2 regions of the Gordonia sihwensis genome follow, and region 1 is predicted to be linked to the other one. Evidence: predicted binding sites of a transcription regulator. Region 1 holds the regulator's gene; the other holds the start of a gene.
The links. The regulator LexA, encoded in region 1, represses DNA repair genes until DNA is damaged. The targets are predictions, from matches to a motif close to CGAACANNTGTTCG.
Positions count from the first base shown of each region.

Region 1 (7,836 bases):
TCCGCGGCGGCGATCACATCGGGGGCGAAGGGCGTCGAACCGGTCGACCCCTGGGTCTCCACCGCGAACTCCACGCCGGCGCGTTCGGCGGCGAGCTTGAGGGCGTCGGCGGCCATGTAGGTGTGCGCGATCCCGGTGGGGCACGCGGTGACGGCGACGATCCGAGTGGTCCCGGGCTCGGCCGCTGGGGATTCGGTGGTCGGGGTCTCAGTTGCCGGGGTCTCAGTTGCCGGGGTCGCTGCGGGGGTCGCTGCGGCCGGGGCAGGGGCCGGCTTGCCCTCGACGGCCTCGTTGACCAGATCGACGACGGCGGCGGCGTCGGGCGCCGCGCGCAGGGCGGCGACGAAGTCGGGCCGCACGAGGGCGCGCGCCAGCGAACTGAGCACCTTCATGTGCTCGCCGGCGGCTCCCTCCGGTGCCGCGATCAGGAAGACGATGTCGGCGGGCCCGTCCGGAGCACCGAATTCTGCCTTTCGCGTCAGGCGTGCCATGGCGAGGGTGGCGGTGGTGACGGAGGCGACGCGTGCGTGCGGGATCGCGATGCCTCCGGGAAGCCCGGTCGCGGATTTGCGTTCGCGTGCCATAGCGGCCTCGGCGAGCTCGGCCGGGTCGGTGCAGCGGCCGGCGTTTGCGACCAGACCGGCGAGCGCGGCGATGATACTGTCCGCATCAGCGCCGGCGTCACCGTCGAGCAGGACCAGCTCCGGCGTGATGATCTGTTGGGACATGATGGCTCCCTCGGTGATTCTGGGGGGGTCGGGATTCTGGGGGTCGGGGATTCGGGGACTCGGAGATTCTGGGTGTCGGGGTTCTTCGCGGACGGATCAGGACAGCCGGGAGACGGACACACCCGCTTCGTCGAGCAGATCCGGAGTGGGCGGCGTGGTGCCCGGCAGTGCTGCGGCCGCCGAGCCGTGAGCGACGGCACTGCGCAGGAGCCCGGCCTCGTCGGCACCGCGCAGGTGCGCGATCAGATAACCGGCGAGTGAGGCGTCGCCCGCGCCGACGGTGCTGCGGACCGCGACAGCCGGCGCGGTGGCGAACCATATGCCGTCCGGGGTGGTCAGGAGAGCGCCGGCCGCGCCCAGCGTGGTCAGCACCGTCCCGCCGGTCCGGTCGGCGAGTGTTCGGGAGGCGGCCGCTGCGACGCTGGGATCACCCTGCGCCGCAGACCTCTCCATGCCGGCCGGATCGTCGCCGGTGAGTTCGGCGAGCTCATCGGAGTTCGGCTTCAGCAGTGCCGGACGGGCGGCGGCCACCGCGGCCAGGGGTGCACCGGACGTGTCGACGGCCACCCGACAGTGCAGCGACGCCGTCGCGGCGAGTACCTGCGCGTACCAGTCGTCGGGGAGGCCGGGCGGCAGCGAGCCGCACAGAGCGAGCCAGTCCGCTCCCTCGGCACGGGCCAGGATCGTGGTGCGCAGCGCGGCCGCGGCCTCGGCGGAGACGGCCGTTCCGGCGTCGTTGATCTTGGTGGTGGTGCCGTCCGGTTCGGCGACGGTCAGGTTGGTCCGGACCGTCCCGTCCGCCGACACCGCCTGGTGCGGAAGGGCCACGGCGCGCAGGCTGTCGATGAACGGGTCGTCGGCGCGGGCGGGCAGGACGGCCAGTGTGGGAAGGCCGGCGGCCCGCACCACCCGTGCGACGTTGATTCCCTTGCCGCCCGGTTGGTCGACGACGCGGGCCGCACGGTGCACCTCGCCCCTCCGGAGCGGTCCGGCGAGCTCGATCGTACGGTCGGTGCTCGGATTGGCGGTGACGGTGACGATCATGCGATCACCACCTCGATCTCGTGGGCGCGCAGTTCGTCGGCGAAGGCCGAGTCGATCCCGGCGTCGGTCACGAGGACATCGACGTCCTCCAGGGTTCCGAAGCTCATCAGTTCCTCCCGGTTGATCTTGGACGAGTCGGCGAGGACCACCGTCGTCGTGCAGGCCGCGATCATGGCGCGTTTGGTGGCGGCCTCGTCGGCGTCGGGTGTCGACAGACCGTGCTCGAGCGACAGACCGTTGGTGCCGAGGAAGCCGACCGACGCACGGATGCGCGAGAGTCGCTCGATCGCGTCGGCGCCGACGGAGGCACCGGTCTTGGGCCGGAGTCTGCCGCCGGTCAGCAGCACCCCGGAGCCGGGCAACTCCGCCACCACCTCGGCGATCTGCACGCTGTTGGTGACGCAGGTCAAGCGGGCGTCGGCGGGGATGGACAGAGCCAACTGCAGAGTGGTGGTCCCGGCGTCGATCACGATGGAACCGCCGTCGGCGGGCAGGAATGCCAGCGCAGCGGCACCGATGGCGCTCTTCTCGCCTCGGTGGGTCTCCTCCCGAACCACCAGATCAGGTTCGTCGACCACTGCGGCGACGTCGAGGCGTACGGCTCCGCCGTGGACGCGCACCAGATGGCCGCTGCGAGCGAGAATAGCCAGGTCGCGGCGCACGGTCTCGCCGGTCACGGAGAAGCGCGCGGCGAGATCGGCTACGGAGACGCGGCCGCGCAGGCGGACCTCGTTCGCGATCGCCGACTGGCGTTCCTCCGCGTACATCTGCTCTCCCGACTGTCCGATCTCATGCAACGATGGGGATCGTGCAAAGATGTGGATCTGTGTTGATTTGGTTGGTTACACATCTTTGTTTACATGGGTACGTGTTGACACGTCAAGGACTTTCTGTAATCTTTCTCACATGACCGAGGTGACTTCTCCCGTGCCTGCCGAGAACCCGTTCCGCGCCGACGTCATCGTCTCCGGTACTCCGGTGGTCGGTGGCCTCGCGTACGGACCGATCATCAGACCCGCACCGCGACCCGGCTTCGACGCCATCGACGACTCTCCCGTTCCGGAGGAGCTCCGCGACGCAGAGATGGAGCGTTTCACCGCCGCCGCCGGAGTGGTGGCCGACCGGCTGGCCGACCGGGCCTCCCACAGCACCGGCGTCGCGGCCGAGGTCCTGACTGCCACGGCCGGTCTCGCGCGCGATCGCGGGTGGGCGACGGCCGCGGGCAAGTCGATTGCGCAGGGCGTTCGAGCGCCGCTCGCCGCGATCGCGGCCACCGAGCAGTTCGTGGAGATGTTCACCAAGCTCGGCGGCCTCATGGCTGAACGGGTCACCGATCTGTTGGACGTCCGAGACCGCGTCGTCGCCGAACTCCTCGGGCTCTCGGAGCCGGGCATCCCCGTGCCGGACGTACCGTCGATTCTGCTCGCCGACGACCTCGCGCCCGCCGACACCGCGGGTCTGGACCCGGCACGCGTCATCGGGCTGGGCATGCGGCTCGGCGGCCCCAGCAGCCACACGGCGATCATTGCTCGCCAACTCGGTATTCCGTGCGTGGTCGCCGCCGCTGAACTCGATGAGATCCCCTCCGGAGCCATGGGCTACGTGGACGGGGACGCGGGAACGGTGGGGGCCGCCCCGGACGCCGGACTCATCTCGGACGCCGTGACGGCCGCGGCGACGCGGGCGGCCGAGACGGCGGCCTGGCGCGGGCCGGGCCGCACGGCGGACGGGCACGCGGTCGCGATCCTGGCCAACGTGGCCGACGGCGTGTCCGCTCGGTCGGCGGCGCAGGCGCCGGTGGAGGGCGTCGGACTGTTCCGAACCGAACTGGCCTTCCTGGACCGCGCGGCCGAGCCCACCGTCGCCCAGCAGGTAGAGCTCTACCGGGAGGTGATCGACGCCTTTCCCGGGCGCAAGGTGGTGATCCGCACCCTCGACGCGGGCTCGGACAAGCCACTGAAGTTCGTCGCCCACTCCGACGAGCCGAATCCGGCGATGGGAGTCCGCGGCAACCGCATCGTGCAGACGTATCCGGACATCCGCAACAACCAGCTCGATGCGCTGGCGGAGGCGGCGCGCGACGACGGCCGTGCGACGCCGTGGGTGATGGCACCGATGATCGCCACGGTCGACGAGGCGCGCGAATTCGCCGCGCGGGTTCGGGAACGCGGTCTGGTGCCGGGGGTGATGATCGAGGTGCCGTCGGCGGCGATCCTCGCCGACGCGATCCTCGCCGAAGTGGACTTCGTCTCGATCGGCACCAACGACCTGACCCAGTACACGATGGCGGCGGACCGGATGTCGCCGGAGCTGGCGGCGCTCACCGACCCGTGGCAGCCGGCGGTACTCGCGCTGATACAGCGGGTCGGGGACGCCGGTCGGGACCAGGGCAAGCCCGTGGGCGTATGCGGCGAGGCGGCTGCCGATCCGTTGCTGGCATGTGTGCTGGTCGGGATGGGTGTGACGTCGTTGTCGTCCGCGCCTGCGGCGTCGGCCGCGGTGGGACTGAAGCTGGGTACCGTCACCATGGATCAGTGCCGCGATGCGGCGTCCGCCGCGATCGCCGCGACGAGTCCGTCACAGGCGCGCGAGGCGGTTCGCGCGGTTCTGGCCGGCGAGGTGTGATGTCCCGCTGAGGCCGGCCGGGCGCCTCAGATACGGCGCATCACCGTGACGACCTTGCCGAGGATGGCGGCGTCGTCGCCGGGGATGGGCTCGAAATGCTCGTTGTGCGGCATGAGCCAGACGTGACCGTCGGTGCGCTTGAAGGTCTTCACGGTGGCTTCGCCGTCGATCATCGCGGCGACGATGTCACCGTTCTCCGCCACGTTCTGCTGGCGCACGACCACCCAGTCGCCGTCGCAGATCGCCGCGTCGATCATCGATTCGCCGACCACGCGAAGCATGAACAGGGAACCGTCGCCGACCAGTTCGCGCGGCATCGGGAAGACCTCCTCCACGGCCTGTTCGGCGAGAATCGGTCCGCCGGCGGCGATCCGGCCGAGCACCGGAACGAAGGTCGGCGTGGGGAGTGACTCTCCGTCGGCCTCGGCACCGCCCGAGGGCGGTGTCCGCTGATCGTCCCGAACGTTCACCGCACGCGGACGGTGCGGATCGCGCTTGAGAAGGCCGCGGCGCTCGAGCGTGCGGAGCTGATGGGCCACCGACGACGTGGAGGTGAGTCCGACGGCCTCGCCGATCTCACGGATGCTCGGCGGGTAGCCGCGCTCGCGGACCGACTGACGGATGACCTCGAGCACCTCGCGCTGACGCTGGGTCAATGAGGCCTCGAGCGTCGCGGTGGAGAGCATCGGATCGGGCGTGTCGGTCACGGTCGGGCCTTTCGTCAGCTGTGTTCGATCGATGGTCCAAAGGCTAGTTGAGTAGGTCACAAAACTCAAACAATTGTTCGACGCGTGTCGGCGTTTGTCGGACCCCTCGTGTTAACTATCGAACAAGAGTGCTTCGAACACGCGATCGATTGGAGACGAGTCATGAGCACGAGGACGGCACCCGCCCCGACCGGACGCGCCACCGCTGTGCGCTCCACCGCTGCGCACTCCACCGCTGCGCACTCCACTGCTGCGCACTCCACCGCGTCGGCGATGACCTGCGACATCCCGCTGGTCCGTGGCTCGCTGGTCCGTGATCGGGGAGTACGCGGAGCGGGGCGAGGCGACTCGAGCGGAACGTGCTTCCCGACCGGCCGCCCCGAGCGGCGTCGCCCGGTCGCGGACCGGCGAGTGATGTTCGATGCGCCGCCGGCCGGCCGGACCGCGCTGTCGCCCGCGGTGTACCGCAGGCGCCGGTGGGCCGGGGCCGCGGTGGTCGGCGGCACCCTCGCCGGCATGGTGTGGCTGCTCGCCCTCGTCGGAGCGGGCTACCAGGATGCGGCGACGCCGGAGTCGCCGGCGGCGACGCACGTGGTGTACGTCCGGTCGGGGGAGTCGCTCACCGCGCTCGCTGAGCGGATCGCTCCGGAGTTGCCGTCCGCCGGCGTCATCGCCCAGCTGCGCGACCTGAACGGCCTCGAGACATCGGGACTGCATGTCGGACAAGCGCTTATCGCCCCGCAGTACGGCTGAGGCGGGCGGGTATTGTCATGGCATGCGCTGCCCGTTCTGCAAGAACGACGACACCCGTGTCGTCGACTCCCGAGTCGCCGACGACGGCCAGGTGATCCGTCGCCGCAGGTCGTGCAATGAATGCGGGCGGCGGTTCAGCACGGTCGAGACGGCTGTGCTGTCCGTGGTGAAGCGCAACGGCATCTCCGAGCCCTTCAGTCGCGAGAAGGTGATGCAGGGCGTGCGCCGCGCCTGCCAGGGCCGTCAGGTGGACGAGGACGCACTGGCGAAGCTAGCGGTGCAGGTGGAGGACACCGTGCGCTCGTCGGGTTCGGCCGAGATACCGAGCAATGAGGTCGGTCTCGCGATCCTCGGTCCGCTGCGCGACCTCGACGAGGTGGCCTATCTGCGGTTCGCCTCGGTCTACCGGTCGTTCGAGTCGGCCGACGACTTCCAGCGCGAGATCGATTCGCTGCGCCGCGACCGTCACTGACACTCACGGCACCGGCGCCGCCGGTCCGAGCAGTCAGCCACCGCCCCGAGCAGTCAGCTGAACTTGTCGATCGCCTTGATTATCCGCTGCTCGGAGACTGGACCGTTGGTGCCGAGCTGCTGAGCGAACAGGCTCACGCGGAGTTCCTCCAGGCGCCACTGCACCAACTCGTTCAGCGCCTCGTGGCGTGCGGCCGGAAGCTGGGCGAGGCGCCTATTCCAGACTGCCACCACCCTGTCGATGGCGCCCATCGCCTCGTTGTCCCGGCCGGCGGCGGTGTTGAGGGACTCGAGGCGCAGCCGTGCGGCGGTGAGATAGCGCGGCAGCGAGCGCAGATGCTCCAATGCCGTCGCGCCGACGAAGCCGTCGAAGATCAGATCGTTGACCTGATCGGAGACGTCGTCGGCGGCGAGAGTCCCGGACCGGGCGTCGACGGCCCGGCGCACCGGGGAGTATTCGGCGAGCGCCGCGACGGCGGCGTCGAAGTACTCGGGTGCGCGCGACCGGATCACCGGCCCCAGCCGCGCCGAGAGCGCGCCGAAGTCACCGGGACTGCGCAGCGCGGCCAACTCCGGCTCCCGTGCCAGGGTGTCGGTGACCGCCCGTGCCGTGCAGTCGGCCAGCAACGCGTCCACGTCCGGATACGGGCTCTGGCTCAGCGCGAGCTTGGCCGGCGGCGGCAGAGTCGACGCCAGCTTGCGGCTGGGCGGCGCGATCGCGAGGCGCAGGAGTTCTCCGGCGGCGGCGGCGATGCCGGCGTCGCGCTCGGTGGAGGTGGCGGCCTTCGCGATGCGTACGCCCTGTCCCGGCACGGTCGCGAGCGTGGGATAGCGGGTGATCGTCTGTCCCGCAACGGTCGCCGTCTCGGAGTCGGCGAGGGTGCCCAGACCGTCGGCGGTCCATTCGCGGTGCAGGGGCGCACGGCGGTCGCGGTCGGCGTCGGCAGACAGGTCGGTGCGAAGCGCGGCGAGCCGGTCGCCGCGGGCGATGATCGCGCCGTCTGTGCCGGTGACTGCGAAGTGCATCCGCAGATGCGGGGGGAGTGCCGACGGATTGAAATCGCGCGGAGCCAGGGTGACCCCGCTGATCGACGACAGCTCGCGAGCCAGGCCGGTGAGCAGTGGCTCGCTGCGCACCGAGAGTCGGCTGAGAGCGAGTTCGGCGTACCGGGACGCCGGGGACATGGACTTGCGCAGACCCTTGGGCAACGACTTGATCAGCTGCGTCGCGAGTTCGGCGCGCATCCCGGGTACGAGCCAGTCGAATCCGGTGTCTCGCACATGTGCCAGGAGCGGCTCGGGGATGATCGCGGTCACGCCGTCATCGGGTGCGCCGGGCTCGAAGTGGTAGCGGAGCTCCAGGCGGGTCTCGCCCTGCTGCCAGGCGGCCGGATAGTCGGCGGCCGTGGGGACGTCGTCTCCGAGCAAGTCCTCGGGCCGGAGGTTGAGCAGCGCCGGATCGGTGCGGCCCGCCTTCTTCCACCACGAGTCGAAATGCCGTGTCGACA
Region 1 covers NZ_CP121248.1:1,674,959-1,682,794, forward strand. Annotated here, with positions in the region: gene P5P27_RS08100 (PTS fructose transporter subunit IIABC) at 1-728, opposite strand, end outside; gene P5P27_RS08105 (1-phosphofructokinase family hexose kinase) at 825-1,772, opposite strand; gene P5P27_RS08110 (DeoR/GlpR family DNA-binding transcription regulator) at 1,769-2,539, opposite strand; gene P5P27_RS08115 (putative PEP-binding protein) at 2,679-4,397, shown strand; gene lexA (transcriptional repressor LexA) at 4,424-5,083, opposite strand; gene P5P27_RS08125 (LysM peptidoglycan-binding domain-containing protein) at 5,267-5,857, shown strand; gene nrdR (transcriptional regulator NrdR) at 5,880-6,329, shown strand; gene hrpA (ATP-dependent RNA helicase HrpA) at 6,383-7,836, opposite strand, start outside.

Region 2 (7,836 bases), 200 kb from region 1:
CTCGCCGCGGCGGCCGGCGAGGAACTCGCCGTCATTCTGCGGGGAACGCTGCACGAGGTGCTCGCCAGTGCGCTGCCCACCGACTCGGTGCGCACCGGTGTCGCCGTGCAGACCGTGCGCACCGTGGGCCGCGAGGCAGTCGTGACCCTGGCCGGCGGTGCTCAGATGCGAGCCGATCTCGTCGTCGGCGCGGACGGAACGCATTCCCGTATCGCCCGCGGTTTCAACGACCGTCTGTCGAGCAGGTACGCCGGGTACACCGCGTGGCGTGGCGTGGCCGACATCTCGATCGACCCCGATCTCGCAGGCGAGATGATCGGCCCGCGGTCGCAGTTCGGCGCGGTGCCGCTTCCGGCCGGGCGGACGTACTGGTTCGCCACGGCACAGGCCCCGGAGGCCGCGGTCTTCGACGACGAGCGCGCCGAGGTCGCTCGCGTCGGCAGAGGCTGGCCGGAGCCGGTCGACGCGGTGATCGCAGCGACGCCGTCTTCGGCGCTGATGCGACACGACCTGTACGACCGGCCCGTCGCACGCCGGTGGCACGACGGTCGTGCGGTGATCATCGGCGACGCTGCTCACCCGATGCGTCCGCATCTGGGGCAGGGCGGATGTCAGGCGATCGAAGACTCCGTCGTACTGGCGGCCGCTCTCCGCACGAGTGCGGGTCCGGAGGATGCACTGCAGCTCTTCCATGACGTGAGGCGTCGCCGAGTGCGGCGGGTGGTCCGTGAATCACAGATGATCGGCCGCATTGTGAATGCGCCGCAAACCCTGTTCTGGGGCCGCGTCATTCGGGTAAGTCGAATTCTTCCGGATCGCATCCTCCTGCGCCATTTGTGCGATATCGCGGGCCGTGACGCATTCACGAGGCAATTGGCGCCAGTGCGTTCTGCTCGATGACTCGACGGCCGCCTGAACTCCGCCTCACCCGATCATGACGTCGCCGTGGAACATGTTCGGAGTCGCGCCCGGCGCGCAACCGTGGAACGACGAGGTCGCCATCGGACCCATCACCCCGACTTCGTTCATCATCCCGCTGCCCTTGCGGACGGAGATCTTCACCGCGTACGCGCCGCTGAGCTGGGCGGGGACGATGTTGGGGGAGGTCTCGGTGATCGGGTAGACGAGCGAGGCGGTGTCGCCGTGTGTCCAGATGCACGTCACCGGGCCCTTCACCTGGAACGGAGTCTTGTGCATACCGTCCATGATCGTCGCGACGTAGGTCCCGTGGGTCTTGCCGTCCATGTCGCGTGCACCTTGCGCCTCGATGTTCAGCAGGTGGACGCCGGGGGCGATCATCAAGTCGCCGTCGATCGCGAGTTTCGCCGGATCGGTCATGTGCGGTGCGGCAGCGGCCATGCCGGGCGCCGCGGCGGCGCCGAGCAGGGAGAGGGCGCCGATTCCGGCCACCGTCGCCGTCCGAACGATTCGATTGTTCATGTCGGTATCTCCTTTGACTGCATGCATCTGACGACGAATACGACGCTACGCCGAAGTCGTCGTTGTGAGAACAGCTGAATGCTGTCGCAAACGAAAGGAAGTCACCGAATTTCGCGGTGGCACCGGATTCGTCGGAAATGCGCGTGAATCTCGGGTGTGAGTGACTGTTCTCGAGCGGAGGGGCGAGCGTCGACGAGAGTCTAAGAATATCGAATTACACTATTGCCATATGAGATTCAATCACATAATATGGGTACATACGTTCGATATGTGTTGCAGGGGAGGCGGACATGACGAACCCGAGCATCGACGCTGCGGGGGTGGGTGGCGTCGACACGTCTGACGCTGCCGCACAGGATCTCGCCGACATCACCGCGGTCGCGGAGATCGCCCGTCAGGAGTCCCACCTTGCGTGGTTGCGGCTCGGGCACCTGTATGCGATGCAGCGGCGTCGTGCCGCGGGCTCGGCCGGTGACGTCGAGTCCGCACGACTGCTGGCCGATGCCACCGCCATCGTGGGCGCTGAGGCCGCTATCGTGCAGGCGGTCTCGAAGGACACCGGTATCCGACAGGTCACCCTCGCCGTCGAAGCCTCCGAACGTCTGCCGCAGACCGCACGCCTGCTCCGCGACGGAGTCATCAGCGCACGTGCATTCGGCGCCATCGTCCTGCAGTGCGGCGCGGTCACCGACGCCGCGCTGATGGCAGCCATCGACGCCGAGATCGCTCAGGACCTCCGCGGGCACGGCGCTGTGTCGATGAGTGTGGCCGAGCAGACCGCGCGCCGGTTCGTCGCCGAGTACGACGCCGACGGGGTGCGCGACAAACGCCGCGCCAACACGCCCGGCGTCACCATCGCCCACGACGTCGACCAGTCCGCCCTCACCGTCGCCACCCGCGCGGAGGACGTGACTCTGATGGACAAGGCCACCAGGGCGCGCGCCGCCCGGGTGTGCGAGGCGGACTCCCGCACCGTCGGCCAGCGGCGCGCCGATGTGGTCGTCGCCGCCGTACTCGGCACCCGGTTCGGCTGCGACTGCGGCCGCGATGACTGCCCGGCACGTGCGGCCGAGGAAGAGGTCCGGGCGCAGTTCGCCAAGATCGTCGTGCACGTCGTCGTCGACGCGTCCACATTGTCCGGCGGCGGGGACAAGGCCGCCTATCTCGACGGTTTCGGCGTGATCGACGCACATCACGCGAGGGAGATCGCCGCTCGCGCGGATGCGACGGTGCGGCCGCTCGACATCGCAGGCTTGGCCGAGCAGACCGCGCAGGCAGGCAACCCGTACCGCCCGACCGCTGCCTGCGACGCCGCCGTCCGCGCCGTGCACGGCACCTGCTCGGTGCCCGGCTGCAACCGGTCAGCGTGGGCGTGCGATCTCGATCATGTCTGCGAGTACAACCATGCCCAGCCGGCAGCTGGCGGGCAGACCTGCCCGTGCAACTTGAATCCGAAGTGTCGTTTCCATCATCTGATCAAGACCTACGCCGACGGCTGGCTGGATGATCAAGTCGTCGATGCGAATGGCGTGATCTGGACCGAGACCACCACGCCGTCGGGCTACACCGTCCGGGCCCGCGCCAGGAACCACTGGCTCCTGCCCGACCTCGGTTCGGTGCCGTGCCTGCACGGCGCACCCGTCGCGCCCGGATTCGTCGACACGACGACGCAGCCGGGACGGTCACGGACCCGTACTCAGGCCAAACACGCGTACCGAATGCGGCTCCGGTCGCAGCGCCGCTGCGGTGAGAGTCCTGTCCTCGACAGTCCGGGCGAACCGCCCTTCTGAGTCGGTCCCGGACTCACCGTCGCCACCGGTGAGATTCCGGCCACGTCCCTCTCGTCGGGACGAGGCTCCACCTCGTCGTGCGGCGAACCAGCGTCTCTGCAGGTCAAAGCGCCCCCAGCAGGACTCGAACCTGCGACCTAGAGATTAGAAGGCTCTTGCTCTATCCATCTGAGCTATGGAGGCTTGCCGGCCCTCGACAGGTGCCGGCGAAGGACTACTATATCCCGTCCTACAGTGGACACCATGACAGTGACGTCCGCCGGGCCGGCGGAGCAACCAGTGCGCGATCGGCTGACCGACCCGTCGGGGGTGCGGTCGGTCCTCATCGCGCTGCTGGCAGTCGTCGGATCGATCGCCGCGGTCATCGTGACCGCGGCGTCGGCGGCGACGGCGTTGCAACTGACCGGTGTGCCCGATCCGGGGTGGCTCACCACCTACGGGATGCCGGTGATGACGGTGATCGGCCAGCTCAGCGCCGCCATCGGTCTCGGCTGCGTGGTGTTCGCCGCCTTCTTCGTGCCCTCGCAGGACAACGGGGCGCTCGACGTCGGCGGCTTCCGCGCCATGCGCTGGGCGGCCACGTCGATGACTGTCTGGGCGGTGTGCGCCTTGGCGATGATCCCGCTGTCGATCTCCGACGTCAGTGGCTCACCGCTCTCCGAGACCCTCGTCCCGAAGAACCTGATGACCGCCTACGGGGTGGTCGCCGACGGCCGCTACTGGCTGTGGACCGCGATCTTCGCCGTGCTTGCGGCGGTGGTGGCGCGGGTGGCGATGCGCTGGGGATGGACGTTCCTCGCGATGGCGCTGGCGCTGCTGTCGCTCATGCCGTCGGCGCTGCTGGGGCATTCGTCGGCCGGCGGTGCGCACGATCTCGCGACCAACAGCTTGATCCTGCACATCGTGGCGGCCGCCCTATGGATGGGTGGGCTGATGGCCGTCCTGGCGTATGCGTTCGGTGACGGCCGGTGGCGGACGCTCGCCGTGGCCCGTTACTCGCGGGTGGCGTTCTGGTGTCTGCTGGTGGTGGCGCTCAGCGGCATCATCAACGCGCTGGTCCGCATGTCCCTGGGGGATCTGCTCACGACCACCTACGGTCTGGTGGCCGTCGGAAAGTTCGTCGCGGTGGTCCTCGCCGGACTACTCGGCGGCCTGCACCGCAAGGTCACGATCGACGAACTCGCAGCCACCGACGAGCCGCGCAAGTCGCTGTTCGTGCGGTTCGCCGTCGTCGAACTGGTGGTGTTCGCGGTCGCCTTCGGCCTCGGCGCCGGGCTGTCGCGCACGCCGCCGCCGGTGTTGGGGACGGCGAACGTCTCGCCGATGGAGTTGAAGATCGGATACGACCTCGACGGTCCGCCGACCTTCACGAAACTGTTCGTCGACTGGCGCTTCGACCTCATCTTCGGCACCTTCGCGATCGTCGCGGCCATCGTCTACCTGCGGGGCGTGTACCGGCTGCACAAACGCGGAGACAAGTGGCCGGTGGGCCGGACGGTGTCGTGGCTGCTCGGCTGCGCGGCGCTGTTGATCGCGACCTCATCGGGTTTCGGCCGGTACGCGCCGGCGATGTTCAGCATCCACATGATGAGCCACATGATGCTGTCGATGCTGGTCCCCGTACTGCTGGTCCTCGGCGGCCCGGTGACGTTGGCGCTGCGCGCGATCCCGCCCGCCGGACGCGGCAACCCGCCCGGGCCGCGTGAATGGATCCTCACCGCGATCCACAGCCCGTACTCGCGCTTCATCACCAATCCGTTCATCGTGGTCACACTCTTCGTCGGCAGCTTCTACGTGCTGTATCTGGGCGGACTGTTCGACGCGGTGGTCGAGAACCACTCCGCGCACCTGCTGATGAATCTGCACTTCCTGGTCAGCGGGTATCTGTTCTACTGGCTCGTGATCGGGATCGATCCCGCACCGCGGCAGATCAGTCCGGTGGCCAAGCTCGGCGTCGTGTGGGGATCGCTGCCGTTCCACGCCTTCTTCGGCGTCGCGCTGATGATGACCGGCTCGATCATCGCTGAAACCTACTACCGCTCGCTGCAGCACCCGTGGAATTTCGACATGGCGGCCGATCAGCGGATGGGCGGTGGCATCGCATGGGCGACCGGTGAGTTCCCGCTGGTGGTGGTGATGCTGGCACTGCTGATCCAGTGGCACCGGCAGGACGATCGCGCGGCCCGCAGGTTCGACCGCAAGGAGGAGCGGGACGACGACGCCGAGTTGGAGAGCTACAACCAGATGCTGCGGCGGATGAACGCCCCGGCACCCGTGTCCGCCGAGGCCGAGACGGGAGCCGAGGATCTCGCAGCGCAGGGCGACGGCGAGAGATAACCGCCGCGGCCGGGCCCGCCCGGCGGGCGGCTATGCGATCGCGAGTTGGAGTTGGCCGAGCTGAAGCGCACGCTGATGCTCGATCCAGCTGCGGAAATACACCAGGCCCGAGTGGTAGTCGAGGTGTCCGGCGGTCCACGTGCGCGCGGCGTGTGCCACGTCGGCGGTCATCTCGCCCGCCTTGTGGAGCAGTCTGCGCATGAACGAGGTCACGCGGTGCGCCCATTCGAACTCGGTGGACAGGACGCCGAGGCCGAGGAAGAAGGTCACCCAGCCGGGGCCCGGGATCGGCAAGGGGATCATCACCAGGCCGGCGAGCACCAGAAGTGTGCCGACGAAGCCGACGCCGATGCGGTAGAAGCGGTTGAGGACCGGTTGCTGACGGATCGCATAGCGTCGTCGCCGGTGCCAGATCTTCAACCGGAGTCGCATCGTGGACAGATCCCCTCGTCGTCGTAGCGGTTACCCACAGGTAACGGGTGGCCCCGCAGGGCGGTTCCCAGTGTGACACACCACACTGTGGATCGTCAGGTGCGCAGCCGTGTGTCACGTATTCGACCCACGGCCCGGGGCACGCATCGCCGCGGCGGCCGGGTACCGCGGCCGTCCGGAATCGGCCCGCGCCGGGACCGATAGGATGGACCACAGAACCATGCGCCGGCGCAGAGGCGTTCGGCCAGCATGTCCGAAGAGCAGTCATTTTCAGAGCAATCATTTCGTCGCAGCGAAGGCTGCAGGCAGGAGCTGTAACCGGTGGCCGGTGAGTTCATTTACACGATGAAGAAGGTGCGCAAGGCGCACGGCGACAAGGTGATCCTCGACGACGTCACCATGAGCTTCTACCCCGGAGCCAAGATCGGTGTCGTCGGTCCCAACGGCGCGGGCAAGTCGTCGATCCTGAAGATCATGGCCGGGCTCGACCAGCCCAGCAACGGCGAGGCCTTCCTCGATCCGGAGGCCACCGTCGGCATCCTCCTGCAGGAGCCGCCTCTCAACGAGGAGAAGACGGTCAAGGAGAACGTCGAGGAGGGCATGGGCGAGATCAAGGTGAAGCTCGACCGCTTCAACGAGATCGCCGAGCTCCTGGCCACCGATTACTCCGACGAGCTGATGGAGGAGATGGGCAAGCTCCAGGAGGAGCTCGACAACGCCGACGCCTGGGACCTCGACTCGCAGCTGGAGCAGGCGATGGACGCCCTGCGGTGCCCGCCGCCGGACTCTCCGGTCACGAACCTCTCGGGCGGTGAACGCCGACGGGTGGCGCTCTGCAAGCTCCTGCTCCAGAAGCCCGACCTGCTGCTCCTCGACGAGCCGACCAACCACCTCGACGCAGAGAGCGTGCTGTGGCTGGAGCAGTTCCTGGCGAACTACCCGGGCGCCGTGCTCGCCGTGACGCACGACCGCTACTTCCTCGACCACGTCGCTCAGTGGATCTGCGAGGTGGACCGCGGCAAGCTGCACGGCTACGAGGGCAACTACTCGGCCTACCTGGAGAAGAAGGCCGAGCGCCTCGAGGTCCAGGGCAAGAAGGACCAGAAGCTGCAGAAGCGCCTCAAAGAGGAGCTCGCGTGGGTCCGCTCGGGCGCCAAGGCCCGCCAGACCAAGAACAAGGCCCGCCTGGCCCGCTACGAGGAGATGGCGGCCGAAGCCGAGAAGCACCGCAAGCTCGACTTCGAGGAGATCCAGATCCCGACCCCGCCGCGGCTGGGCAACGTGGTGGTCGAGGTGAGTCACCTGGACAAGGGCTTCGACGGTCGCGTGCTGATCAAGGACCTCTCGTTCACTCTGCCCCGCAACGGCATCGTCGGCGTGATCGGCCCCAACGGCGTCGGCAAGACGACCCTGTTCAAGACGATCGTCGGGCTGGAGCAGCCGGACTCGGGCGAGGTGAAGGTCGGCGAGACCGTCAAGCTCAGCTACGTCGATCAGGGTCGCTCGAACATCGATCCGAAGAAGACGGTGTGGGAGGTGGTCTCCGACGGTCTCGACTACATCGAGGTGGGCCAGAACGAGATGCCTTCGCGCGCCTACGTCAGCGCCTTCGGCTTCAAGGGCGCCGATCAGCAGAAGCCGTCCGAGGTCCTCTCGGGCGGTGAGCGCAACCGGCTGAACCTGGCGCTGACCCTGAAAGAGGGCGGCAACCTGATCCTGCTGGACGAGCCGACCAACGACCTCGACGTCGAGACTCTCAGCTCGCTGGAGAACGCGCTGCAGGAGTTCCCCGGCTGCGCCGTCGTGATCTCCCACGACCGCTGGTTCCTGGACCGGA
Region 2 covers NZ_CP121248.1:1,479,035-1,486,870, forward strand. Annotated here, with positions in the region: gene P5P27_RS07145 (FAD-dependent monooxygenase) at 1-900, shown strand, start outside; gene P5P27_RS07150 (hypothetical protein) at 925-1,440, opposite strand; gene P5P27_RS07155 (HNH endonuclease signature motif containing protein) at 1,731-3,230, shown strand; tRNA gene P5P27_RS07160 (tRNA-Arg) at 3,340-3,413, opposite strand; gene P5P27_RS07165 (bifunctional copper resistance protein CopD/cytochrome c oxidase assembly protein) at 3,474-5,567, shown strand; gene P5P27_RS07170 (TIGR02611 family protein) at 5,598-5,999, opposite strand; gene ettA (energy-dependent translational throttle protein EttA) at 6,345-7,836, shown strand, end outside.
Region 2: P5P27_RS07155 (HNH endonuclease signature motif containing protein) is a predicted target of LexA. The motif match lies at 1,693-1,706, and genes of this name have one in related genera.